4 regions of the Jeotgalicoccus nanhaiensis genome follow, and region 4 is predicted to be linked to each of the others. Evidence: riboswitches for the same ligand, from Rfam matches in the RefSeq annotation. Region 4 holds a riboswitch; each other region holds the start of a gene.
The links. A riboswitch is a leader RNA that binds a small molecule or an ion and turns the genes downstream of it on or off. The one in region 4 is predicted to bind thiamine pyrophosphate.
Positions count from the first base shown of each region.

Region 1: another riboswitch for thiamine pyrophosphate. It lies ahead of thiD (bifunctional hydroxymethylpyrimidine kinase/phosphomethylpyrimidine kinase); the one in region 4 lies ahead of IR135_RS00070 (RicAFT regulatory complex protein RicA family protein).
Region 2: another riboswitch for thiamine pyrophosphate. It lies ahead of tenA (thiaminase II); the one in region 4 lies ahead of IR135_RS00070 (RicAFT regulatory complex protein RicA family protein).
Region 3: another riboswitch for thiamine pyrophosphate. It lies ahead of IR135_RS05630 (ECF transporter S component); the one in region 4 lies ahead of IR135_RS00070 (RicAFT regulatory complex protein RicA family protein).

Region 1 is NZ_JADGLW010000011.1:20,982-24,097, forward strand. It holds gene thiM (hydroxyethylthiazole kinase) at 1-466, opposite strand, end outside; gene thiD (bifunctional hydroxymethylpyrimidine kinase/phosphomethylpyrimidine kinase) at 472-1,263, opposite strand; TPP riboswitch at 1,333-1,432, opposite strand; gene IR135_RS11055 (ABC transporter permease) at 1,475-3,040, opposite strand; gene IR135_RS11060 (ABC transporter ATP-binding protein) at 3,037-3,116, opposite strand, start outside.
Region 2 is NZ_JADGLW010000007.1:69,449-72,564, forward strand. It holds gene IR135_RS09330 (serine hydrolase) at 1-254, shown strand, start outside; gene IR135_RS09335 (hypothetical protein) at 279-800, shown strand; gene IR135_RS09340 (four-helix bundle copper-binding protein) at 1,039-1,365, opposite strand; TPP riboswitch at 1,456-1,551, shown strand; gene tenA (thiaminase II) at 1,641-2,321, shown strand; gene IR135_RS09350 (hypothetical protein) at 2,465-2,647, shown strand; gene IR135_RS09355 (hypothetical protein) at 2,766-2,948, shown strand.
Region 3 is NZ_JADGLW010000003.1:220,723-223,838, reverse strand. It holds gene ggt (gamma-glutamyltransferase) at 1-912, opposite strand, end outside; gene IR135_RS05635 (6-pyruvoyl trahydropterin synthase family protein) at 1,109-1,519, shown strand; TPP riboswitch at 1,578-1,669, shown strand; gene IR135_RS05630 (ECF transporter S component) at 1,730-2,311, shown strand; gene IR135_RS05625 (ABC transporter ATP-binding protein) at 2,313-3,116, shown strand, end outside.
Region 4 is NZ_JADGLW010000001.1:14,560-17,675, reverse strand. It holds gene IR135_RS00075 (ABC transporter ATP-binding protein) at 1-1,570, shown strand, start outside; TPP riboswitch at 1,644-1,735, shown strand; gene IR135_RS00070 (RicAFT regulatory complex protein RicA family protein) at 1,863-2,297, shown strand; gene thiW (energy coupling factor transporter S component ThiW) at 2,812-3,116, shown strand, end outside.

The sequences.
Region 1 (3,116 bases), on a different contig from region 4:
GCACAGGGGCGTTTAACATGCTGTGGGCCGCTTTTGCGATATCCAGCGTATTTCCTTCTATGATGGAGTCAACGCCTTTAGACACCGCTTCTTTACCGCTTAGAGCAAGTATTTCCCCGGCATTCCCCTTCACAAGTGCAATGTCGTATTCACTGAGCAGTTTATCAGTCAGATTTCTGCGAAACACTGATGCGCCGTAACCGACCGGATCGAGAACAATCGGAATATTATACTGATTGGCACAGTGTGCCATTTCTTCATACAGCGGCACTTTTTCTTCCGTGCACGTGCCGATATTTAAAAGCAGTGCTCCCGCATGTTTTAAAATATCCGGTGCTTCGCTTTTTTCACCGCTCATAATCGGAGATGCTCCGAGTGCTAAGAGACTGTTTGCAGTAAAAGGCTTCACGACGTCGTTCGTAATACATACTACAAGCGGTGTGTTTTTTCTTAACTCTTCTATCATCTGAATCAGTCTCCTTGATAGCTGAAATGATTCACCGGTCCGCTGCCTTTACCGATACCGGGAGAATTTTGTATTGCACTGGTAATATATGCTTTACCTGTTCTGAACGCTTCTTCGACCGTACGGCCTTTTGCAAGCTCGGCTGTTAAAACTGCCGAGAAAGTGCAGCCCGTACCGTGCGTCTGATCCGTATCAATACGCGCTCTTGTTAAAGTTGAAATTTTTTTCCCGTCATATAAATAATCAGTTGCATCACCCGACAGGTGGCCGCCCTTAATAATCACGCTGGCTGCGCCCATTTCATCAACAAATATTTTCAGAGCCCGGTGAATATCTTCTTCTGTCCGGATAGTCATATTCGCAATCGCTTCTGCTTCATGAAGATTCGGTGTTACTATGTGTGACAGCGGGAGCAGCGTATCAATCAGTGTCGCCATCGATATGTCCGTCATCAGACGGTCTCCGCTCGTTGCTATCATTACCGGATCCATGACGTACGGAATATTATACTTCCGGATATATTCGGCAATCACAGTCATCATATCCGCCTCTGCCACCATTCCAGTCTTCATTGCATGCGGCACTTCGTCCGAAAATATGCTGTTCAGTTCTTTGTCGATAAAATCCGCCGGCACATTGTAAACGTCCTGGACACCGAGTGTATTCTGCGCAGTCAGTGAAGTCACCGCAGCCATACCGTAAACACCCCGCGAGTGCATTGCTTTAAGATCCGCAAATATTCCCGCTCCGCCTGTCGGATCAGTTCCTGCAACAGTTAAACCAATAGGTAAAGTCATTAAATATATCCTCCTGTAATAAAAAACCCGCTTCCAGGGAAGCGGGTTGGATCGATTAAGAGATTTCGTCTGTAATCATCTGCACTTCCCTACGCCAGCATAACCTGGATCAGGTGAAAAGGGACAAGCATTCGCTATCTCAGCCGTACCGGCGCCCCCAGCGGGTTCTATTCTTTTTATTGACATAAGCGTACCATATTTCTTTTAGCCGTCAAAGCAGATTGCGGCGTCTGAACACCGACGTTCCGATTGCCGCAAAAAGAATTCCGAGGCCCGCGATAATTAAAACAGCACTGATATTCATGCTTTCGTAAGGCATATCACTTAAATAGTAAAACGGGCTGAGCATTAAATACACTTCATCGATATTTATCAGCACGCCAAAGTAGTTTGCAAAAAAGATATAGGCAATATATATCCATGCTGCAGTATGCAGCTTTCTGGAGATTCCCGCAAATAATGCGGATATCCCTGCTATAAATATAATACCCGCACAGTAATTTATTGCCGCAAGACCGAAGTCTTTAAGAGAAACACTCAAATCCGCAACATTTATACTGGCAAGATACATGCCGGCTATCGTCAAGAGAAAAGATAACACTCCTGTCCCGATACCGTACAGATAATGTGTTGTAAAAATAGTACCGCGCGATACTTTCCGGTTCAGCGTACCGGCATTCATCACTTCCAGGCGTCCCTTTTTCTCCTCGGTGAGGATACGTCCGTTAATCATCAGAGCGGGCACAGCCGATATTAGCGCCGATATCACCAGCAGCATGCCGATAAAGAAGACTGCCGGATTATTGTCGCCGAGTGCCTCCCGGAGCATATCATTATCTCCGATCAGACTCTCCAAATCTCCGAATATGGAGCCGTAAGATAAGCCGGCGGCAAACAGACCGGCCAGCCAGCTGAAAATCATTACCCGCATATTTAGAAAAGCAAGTTTAGGATAGCTGGATATTTTTCTTATGTTCTTTTCTTTATTTATTTTTATATAACTGTCCCCGATGTCACGCTTTAAAAATAATACGCAGCTCAGGACAATCAGGATTAAAATCACAGCAAACGGCAGCAGCCATATTCCCGAGTTACTCCCGTATACTTCAATGCGCGACAGCCAGTGATATGGTGATATTACCGAGTAAGTTGTATCTAAAGCGTCTGTTACTGCACGGTATAAGTAGAACCCCAGGAGCAGCGCAAGGGACATGCCGAAGGTCAGGTCGCCGCTGTCGAATAAGTTTCCGAATACCAGTGTTATAACGAAAAATAAAAAACCGAATAAGGCAAGACCGAGTGCATAATAAAAGTTTCCGTATAAGGACAGGCCATCAATATTATATAAACTTAAACCGCCCGCTAATATAACAAAGACCAGCAAATTAATAACCGCACCGTTCATCAGCTGGGCTGTAACTATAGTTTTTCGGCCGACACCTGCGCTCAGGATATATTCGGTTAATCCCGCGTCCTCAGCTTTTCGGGCCAGACCATTTGCGATTATAAGATTGAAAAGACCGTGAAACAATGCCATGAACATCAGCATCTGATGACCGAACATCACAGCTGTTGTATATTCTCCGCCAGGCACCGGACCAATCAGCGCAATCATCGCCGGATTGTCCACTGTCATTTTCATACCTTCCCGTTCTGCTGACGTACTGTACAGCCCTTCGAACACCGGCGGTACTGCGAGTGATAAACCGCACAGTGCAATTATCCAAAGCGCTGATTTCACTCTCAGATTCTTCATCAGCATATTGAAATAAGTCATTGGCTATCCTCGTAATAGCGCATAAAAATGTCTTCCAGCCGCGGTGGTGCGGTGGTTAAACTTTTCAAGTTATATA
Region 2 (3,116 bases), on a different contig from region 4:
TCTTTGATGTCATGAAAAAACAGCAGATTAACGACAGAACCGGCGGATTTTTTAATATCGATGAAGACCATGAGGCGGAGTTTATCGCCTCGAAAACAGGATCGGTGACAGCGCTCGAGCATGAATTCGGCATGATTCAGCTGAACGGCAAACAGCTGATATTCTCTATTTTCTCAGACAACTGGCCGACAAATCAGGAAGGCAAATATTTCCTGAATGAAATGGGTAAAATATTTAAGAAGTATATGAGTTAAATTTTAAAAACCAGGGAGGCACTTATGACAGAACTCACTTTGCAGGAAGCAATTTTTACAGTCAGCAATCTCCGTAATCAGCTTAATAAGGAATATGCGAAATTCGATACTGAATATCGCGTGCCGGTTGCCGTAAATAACGAAAGTATCGTGAATGACGGCAAGGCAGCGGATGTAAAAGATTCTCTTAAAAAGATTGAACAGCTGAAACACGATATTATTACGCTGAAAGCTGCTGTTCATCATAAGAATACAACAGGGAAGCTTACGATTGATGGTGCTGAATATACGGCATCCGAAGTGCTGGAATCACTGAAACTGGAACGGGATATCGTCAATAATCTGCAGAATAATACGGCTTTCGGCTACCATCGTGAGCGTATTAAAACTGTAGCTGGTGTGGGTATTGTTGAAGAAGGTATCATTAGTGAAAAAGAAGTACTCGAATATATTGAGGCGCTTGAAGTGAAGGTAAACCGCAAATCCATGCTGATCGATAAGTTCAACAGTACGGAAACAATTGAAGTAAAACTCAAAACGATATAAAAATTTTCGGCAGAAATCAGGTTCCTTTCTTATATGATAATTTGATGGATTACAATTTACGGTTTATTTATCTGATTACGATTTAAGAATGCGGATGCTGGACACGAAACACAATTGTGCTGATGACCTGATTTCGACGGGGATTTCCCAAAAACTTCCGGACGGAAAGTTTTGCCTTTAGGACCGTCCGTACATAAAAAAGACATGCAGAAAATTTCTGCATGTCTTTTTCTTTCTTTTACGCTGCTGCCCTGCATGCTTCCGCACATTCAAAGCAGGCTTTGGCGCATTCCTGACAGTGATCGTGGTCATGCTTTTGGCATTCCTTGCCGCACGCTTCGCAAATCGTGGCACAAACGCCAGCAAGTTCTTTAACGAAAGGAGAATTTCTTGTGACGGCCTGTTCTAAAAATGCGCACATATCCGCACATTCACGGTCTGTTCTGATACAGTCCGCCATCATTTTTACATCATCTTCTTTTAAGCAAGCGTCGAAACAGTGATTGCACGCTTCCATACATTCGTGCAGAGTTTTAAGCAGCTGCTGATTCTGTTCGTGAGCCATATATAATTCCTCCTTAAAAGATTCATACAATTTATTAATTCCCGGAGCAATATTTTTTAAACTGTAGTACAGTGGAATTGTAAAGCAAATATAAACGGCTGGGGGCGCACTGATGTGCTGAGAGATAATATCGACCCTTTGAACCTGTAGGTTAGGACCTGCGCAGGGAAGTCTGTGTCGATATATACGCGGAAGTTTGTATATTTTTTGACCCGGGCCTCTCATAAGGTTCGAGTTTTTATCGTCTTTGGCCGAAATACAAAGGAGATAAGGCAATGAAGTTTACAGACAGATTATGGGACAGCGTGGAAAGTATTTGGAACGGGTATCTTGAACATCCGTTTGTGACCGGTTTAGGGGACGGAACACTCGAGCAGGAGAAGTTTCAGCACTGGCTGAAGCAGGACTATGTATATCTTGTTGAGTATTCCCGGCTGATGGCGATTGGGGCGGAGAAGTCGCCGGACCTAGAAACGATGAATATGTTTTCTGAAATGCTGCACGGCACGCTCTTCGGAGAAATGGAGCTGCACAGAGGTTACGCTGCGGAGTTTGGTATTTCAGAAGAGGAACTTCTTCTGACCGAAGCATCCGCAGTGAACACTGCTTACACGAGCTATATGCTGAACCACGCGCAGCGGGGAGATGCAGCGGCTGTTGCTGCATGTCTTCTCGCCTGCGCCTGGAGCTACAATTACATCGGCAGGTCTCTGTCGGATAAATATCCGGAGCAGGAAAATAATCCGTACAAGCAGTGGGTAGAAACATATTCCGGTGAAGATTTCACCAGTTTAAACGGGACGGCAATGACCCTCTTGAATAAGCTCGCTGAAGGAAAACCTGAACGTGAACTGGCTCTGCTTGAAGAGATTGTCGTGAAGACCAGTCTCTATGAATATATGTTTTGGGATATGTGTGAAAACCGGGAAGAATGGCCGATTAAAGTGAGTGTATAAACGGTTATAATTATTAATAAGTTTTCAAAATTGTTAAAGGTCGGTAAATAATGTATAAGTCAGTTTTTCTTTGAGGTATTGTAGATTTAACACCATGAATCAGTCTGAATACTATCTTACTTTTAAGGAGCTGGAAATCTATAATGAAGAAACTTTTAACAATCGGATCTTTAGTCGGAGTATTAGCATTAGCAGCGTGCGGCGGAGACACTGAAGAAGGAACAGAGACAGAAGAAACCGGCACTGAAGGAACAGAAACAGAAAGTACAGAGACTGAAACAGATACAGAAACAGAAGATACTGAATCAGAAGACGATGGAGCTTAAAAAATGCTTGAAATGCCGCCGGTTAAAGCCGGCGGCACTTTTTTATCGTGTACAGTGTTAAATTATCACATCGAGGGTATATAAGTATTAATCTGACTTAAGGAGAGTGACTGGTTACATGAAGAAATTGACAGTGGTGACAACGCTGATTGGTGTGCTTGCACTCGCGGCATGCAGCGACACGGGTGTCGATGAAACGGAAGTAGATGAGAACGAAGTCGAAGAAGATGCACTTGATGATTCGGATGATGACGAAGAAGAAAATGAAGTTGAAGACGCTGGAACTGAAGAAGATCAGTAAAAATTATGAAGTGCTGCCGTTTCAGGCGGCACTATTTTTATGATTTAGCGTATTTTATCGAAAAATTATAAATTCTGTTTTTATAGAGAAGCGGCAGGTGGAATTTTTTATACAGGATAAAAGTTGTGGTAGCATTGAATCAATAAACTGATGCGGGAGCGAAAAAGT
Region 3 (3,116 bases), on a different contig from region 4:
CATTCCAAGCATTTGAAGCATGAATATGCCGCCTGAGCTTGGCGGAGGCATGGTAGCAATATCATAGCCGTTAAACTCTCCCCAAATCGGTTCATCTAATGTAATTTCATAATTCGATAAATCTTCTGGTGTCATTGAGCCGCCGAATTCCTGAACTGCGTCAGCAGCCGCTTTTGAAATTTCACTGTTATAAAAGTAATCGATGCCATTATCTTTAATAAGGTTTAAAGTTTTCGCCAAATCTTCCTGAACGAGTACATCGCCTTCTGCTAAGGGTTCAGCATCGTTAAAAAATACTTCAGCTGCTGCTGTAGCCTGTAATTTTTCGGCGTTATCAGAAATTTGTGCAGACAGGAAGTCATCTATCATAAAACCTTCCTCGGCAATTGAAATTGCTGGAGCAATCAAAGCCGACATATCAACTGTTCCCCAAGTTTCGTGGGCTGCCTCCAAGCCCCTCAATGTTCCCGGAACTCCTACTGACTTACCGCTTCTGACACGTTCTTCAAATGGTAATGCTTCCCCGTCTTCATCGAGGAACATTTCCGTATCTGCACCTGCAGGCGCACGTTCCCTGCTGTTTATCACAGATGTTTCTCCTGTTTCTCCATCATATACCATCATAAAACCTCCGCCGCCAATACCCGACATCATGGGCTCTGCAACGGTCAATACATATTGCATAGCAATAGCTGCGTCCATGGCGTTACCGCCGTTGGCAAGGATATCATAACCCGTTTCAGAAGCAAGCGGGTGCGCCGATACAACCATCCCTTCATCAGCTGCTGCTACATCATTATCTTCACTGTAGTCCGGATCAAAAGCTTCGGCAGATACGATGGGAATTCCTGCTGAAAAGATTAGCAATGATAAACTGATAACTGCTGCTAAGCGTTTTAGAAAATTCTTCATGTTACTCCCCCTTGTTTTTAATTGCTGATGCGCTTTGTCTCTCCTCTCTAAATAAAGATGTAAAATTCTAAAAATTATGAATTACTTCCCTCAAGGTTACCATATCAGAACATGCAGTCAATAATTTGACACAATTAAATTCATATCTTTTGTATAGTATAATTTAGAAAATACCTATATATTGAGGTGTAAAATTATGTCTTTAGAAAATGTTAAACCGCCGGAGCAATTTCAATATTTTAATCATCAGATAGTTATTAATAAGCATTTCGAATTCACTTGTCATAACCGTATATTTTTTTCCAGTACAGCCTTTAAAGATTTAAAAAACCATCGCTACACATTTCAGTTAGAAATATTATCAATGGTAAATGAATTGGGCCTTGCCACAGATTTTCATTTAATTGATCAGATCTATAGAGAGCACATTGCTTTAAAACTCGATAATTGCGTGCTCAATGAAACTCTGCCTGCTATGAATACAACCGCTGAAAATATTGCGTACTGGATTTTTGAACAGTTTAGTAGTCATCTGCCAAAGGAAGATACACTGCTTAAAGTAACGCTCTATGAAAACGATAAACAGGGGATTTCCGTAACTAAATAATTCCAGCTTCACAAATCCGTGCAAGTGGACTATGATAGTGATAATCAAATAATAAATTCACCACCACTGGGGGTGTCCGCATCGGACTGAGACTGACCCTTATCACCTGATCTAGATTATACTAGCGTAGGGAAGTGGCATATTTTTATATGCACACCATTCCGTTAGTGGTGTGTTTTTTTGTTTGAAATTTATAACGGAGGCTTCAAAATGGCACAAAGAAATGGTTTAACACTCACTGATATTTTAATTACTGTCGTTATCGCACTGGTTTTCGCTGTTATTTATTCTCTATGGGATGGGATTTATACGATTCTCCAACCCTTTGGTCTGCATTTAAATGAACTGATATACGGAATGTGGTTTATCGCTGCGATTGTCGCTTATTTAGTTATCAGGAAGCCTGGTGTTGCTCTGATTGCAGAATTTGCAGCAGCTTCGGGCGAAACGATTGTACTCCTTCAGTTTGATATTTCACTGATTATGTACGGCTTAATACAGGGACTGGTCTGCGAACTTATTTTTATGTTCTTTAAATATAAGAGTACGAGTCTGATGGTGGCAGCCTTGGCCGGCATCGCGGCAGCTTTATCTACTTTGCCGCTCGACTGGTATTATGGTTATCTCGGGATGCTCGAGACATGGAATCTTGTCCTGATGTTCAGTTTTCGGATACTCAGCGGCGCGCTTGTTGCCGGCTGGCTCGGCCATCTGCTCTACAAAGCACTTAAAGAAACCGGCGTATTAAAGTTTGTAGGACAAAGACACGATAATTCACATGAAGGATTATAATATGCCGGCAATTAATATACAGAACTTAAATTTAAAATTTCCAGAAGCACCGGTAAAATTATTTACCGATTTAAATATTGAAGTTGAAGCCGGCGAGAAAGTACTGCTGCTCGGACCGAGCGGTTCAGGTAAAAGCACGTTATTAAACGTCATGGGCGGGTTAATCCCGCGGGCAATCCATACACCCATGAAAACCGAATCAATCGAAATTCCTGATAATAACGCCTATGTGTTTCAGGATCCTGATTCCCAGTTTACGATGCCTACAGTAGCAGAAGAGCTTGCTTTTATTTTGGAAAATAGAAATATTCCGAAGGAAAATATGGAAACGGCAATGCTGGAAGCACTCAGTCAGACGGGACTTAATATACCACTTAACTTAAATATTAATAATTTATCAGGGGGAATGAAGCAGAAGCTTGCGATCGCTTCAGCCCTGCTGCAAGATCCGGATACTTTGTTTCTCGATGAACCAACGAGCATGCTTGATGACGAGTCTGCATCTTCTCTATGGGATGTCATTGAAAACATTTGGCACAACCGCACAGTTATTATAGTCGAACATCGTGTCGATTATATATGGGACAAAGTCGACCGGGTTATTCTGATGAATAATCAGGCTCAGATTACTCATGACGGTACTCCGGACGATGTTTTAAAAAATTATAAACACCTTTTGAATGAATATGGTGTTTGGCATCCGGATTCATGGCAGGAAGCTCCAGTGTTCAATCCGTTACCGCCAGCGGAAGAGGTACTGCTCGAAATAAAAAACCTCCATCTTGAACGGCAGGGGATGGAGATT
Region 4 (3,116 bases):
GCGGGAATTCGACGGGCTCTTCAGAGTGCTGATGATACTCTTAGCCTCGTACGTTCTCCTGTCGGCGACCACCTTCATTCAGGCTTATCTGATGGTCGGCTTGTCGCAGCGGACGATTTACAATTTGCGTCATCATCTGTTTGAACATATGCAGGAGCTACCGGTGACTTTTTACGATAAACGCCAGCACGGTGAATTAATGAGCCGGATGACCAACGACATTGAAACGCTGTCTCAGACGATGAACTCGTCCTTTATCCAGTTTACGACGAGTATTGTCACGCTGCTCGGCACCTTTTCAGTCATGCTGTACTTAAGTCCGCTCCTGACTTTTTTAACAGCACTGATTATCCCGATTTTAATTGTCAGTGTCAGATTTATAACGAACCGCACCGGCCCGCTGTATAAAATGCGCCAGCGGCGCACCGGCGAACTGAACGGCTACATTGAAGAAATTGTCTCCGGCCAGGAAATTGTTAAAGTATTCTCCCAGGAAGAACGGGCGGTCAGGAACTTTGAAATGCGCGCCAAAAATTTAAGAGAAGTGACCTTTTGGGCGAATCTGTATTCCGGTTTTATTCCTAAAATCATGAATATGCTGAATAACATTTCGTTTACCATTGTCGCGGGTGCCGGCGGGATTCTCGCGCTGACGACAAACGGTATTGTTACAGTCGGAACAATTGTTGTCTTTGCAGAATACGCCCGCCAGTTTACCCGTCCGCTCGCTGATCTGTCCAACCAGCTGAACCAGGTGCTGTCGGCGATTGCAGGTGCAGAACGTGTTTTCCAGATACTCGATACGCCGGCGGAAGCTGACGAAGGTAAAATTACTGATAAAACACTCCGGGGACATATTGAATTTAAAGACGTCACCTTCTCCTACAGCAGGGAGCAGCAGGTGCCGACAATCAGAAATCTGTCATTTGAAGTCGCATCCGGCGAATCTGTTGCTTTAATCGGTGCGACAGGTGCCGGTAAGACGACGGTTATGCAGCTTTTAGCCCGCTTTTACGAAACGGATAACGGCAGCATTTTAGTCGACGGGGAGGATATTAAAGATTACTCCCGGACTAACATTCGTTCACAGACGGCCTTCGTGCTGCAGGACCCGTACCTGTTTGAAGCCACCATCCGTGAAAATATACGCTACGGCCGGATGAATGCGACAGACGATGAAGTGATTGAAGCGGCGAAAGTCGCCAATGCCCATGACTTTATTATGACGCTCGAGCAGGGTTACGACACGGTGCTCGATTTAGATGAGGGCTTTATCTCGCAGGGCCAAAAGCAGCTGATCTCCATCGCGCGGGCGCTCATTACAGACCCTGCCATCCTGCTGCTCGATGAAGCAACGTCCAGCATCGACACGATTACAGAACTGAAAATCCAGGAATCGCTGGAGCGGCTGATGAAAGGGCGGACGAGCATTATTATCGCCCACCGCCTCAACACGATAAAAGCCGTCGACCGGATTTTCGTTTTAGAGCAGGGGGAACTGCTTGAAGCGGGAACGGAAGAAGAGCTGCTTGCTTTGGAAGGCAAGTACTATGACATGGTCAACCAGTAAATAGACGAGTCACGCGGCTGAACTGTATTTACAAACACTTTCTGTTCAGTTATGATGGAAGCAATTAAATACCGCACACCACTGGAGGTGCCTTTTTGAGGCTGAGAGACACTCTTACTACCTGATCTGGATTATGCCAGCGTAGGGAAGTGGCATAGATTCGTTATGCACACTCCAGGGCCGGAGTGTGCATTTTTGTACTTTGACAAATGAATCAGGAGATTTACATTTAATAAATGAAGGCTTTCATATATAATGAATGGTATATATCAACTAAAAGGTGGAACTTCGAATGTATACTAAGGATGAAATAATAGAAGAAGCAAAAAAGCTCGGTAAAATGATGGCGGAAACAGAACAGGTTGAATTCTTCCAGAAAGCGGAAGCTAAGATTCACGAAAACCAGGAAATCCGCGAAAAAATGGCCAGCCTGAAAAGCCTGCAGCAGCAAGCTGTAAACTTCCAAAACTACGGCAAAGAACGCGCCTACAAAATGACGGAAGAAAAACTGGCTAAAATCGAAGAAGAATTAGACGAAATGCCGCTCGTTGACCAGTTCAAAGAATCACAGGCAGGCGTCAACGAACTGCTGCAGATGGTCTCGCATGCAATCAGCTCAACAGTCACAAGCGAAATTATCGAACAAACAGGCGGCGACCTCATGCAGGGCGAAACCGGCGCTGCAGTCCGCAACAGACCAAACCGCGACCCGAACCAGTTTAAATAAGCATCATCTACATATTGAATGGCGTTGAAATCTCTGAATAATAGAGTGTTTCAGCGCCATTTTTGTATGTTGACGTATTGAGACTTTCGTATACATGAGCTTCCGTCACGCCAACGCATCGCGCCTTTCGTATACATGAGCACTCGTCACATCAACGCATCGCGCCTTTCGTATACATGAGCTTCCGTCACGCCAACGCATCGCGCCTTTCGTATACATGAGCGCCCGTCATGCCAACGCATCGCGTCTTTCGTATACATGAGCTTCCGTCATGTCAACGCACCGCGCCTTTCGTATACATGAGCGCCCGTCACGCCAACGCATCGCGCCTTTCGTATACATGAGCGCCCGTCACGCCAACGCATCGCGCCTTTCGTATACATGAGCACCCGTCATGCCAACGCACCGCGCCTTTCGTATACATGAGCTTCCGTCACGCCAACGCATCAAGCCACACATTCCATCACCAATAATTCAAATAGGAGGCACCACCATCAACAAATTAATTAAAAACATGACATTCACCGCAGCTTTTGTCGCTTTAAACGTTATTTTAAGTACGCTAGTCACTATTCCGATCGGCATTATCCGCGCGGCGCCCATGCAGCACCTGATCAACGTACTCGGTGCGGTACTCACCGGCCCCTGGGTTATCGTCCAGGCTTTTATCTCATCGACGATCAGAATTCTATTCGGCACGGGCACCGTCTTCGCTTATCCCGGCAGTATGATCGGCGCGCTCGCCGCCTGGCTGCTCTACAAATACTCTAAAAAGCTGTCGCTTGCGGCCCTCGGCGAAATCATCGGCACCGGCGTCAT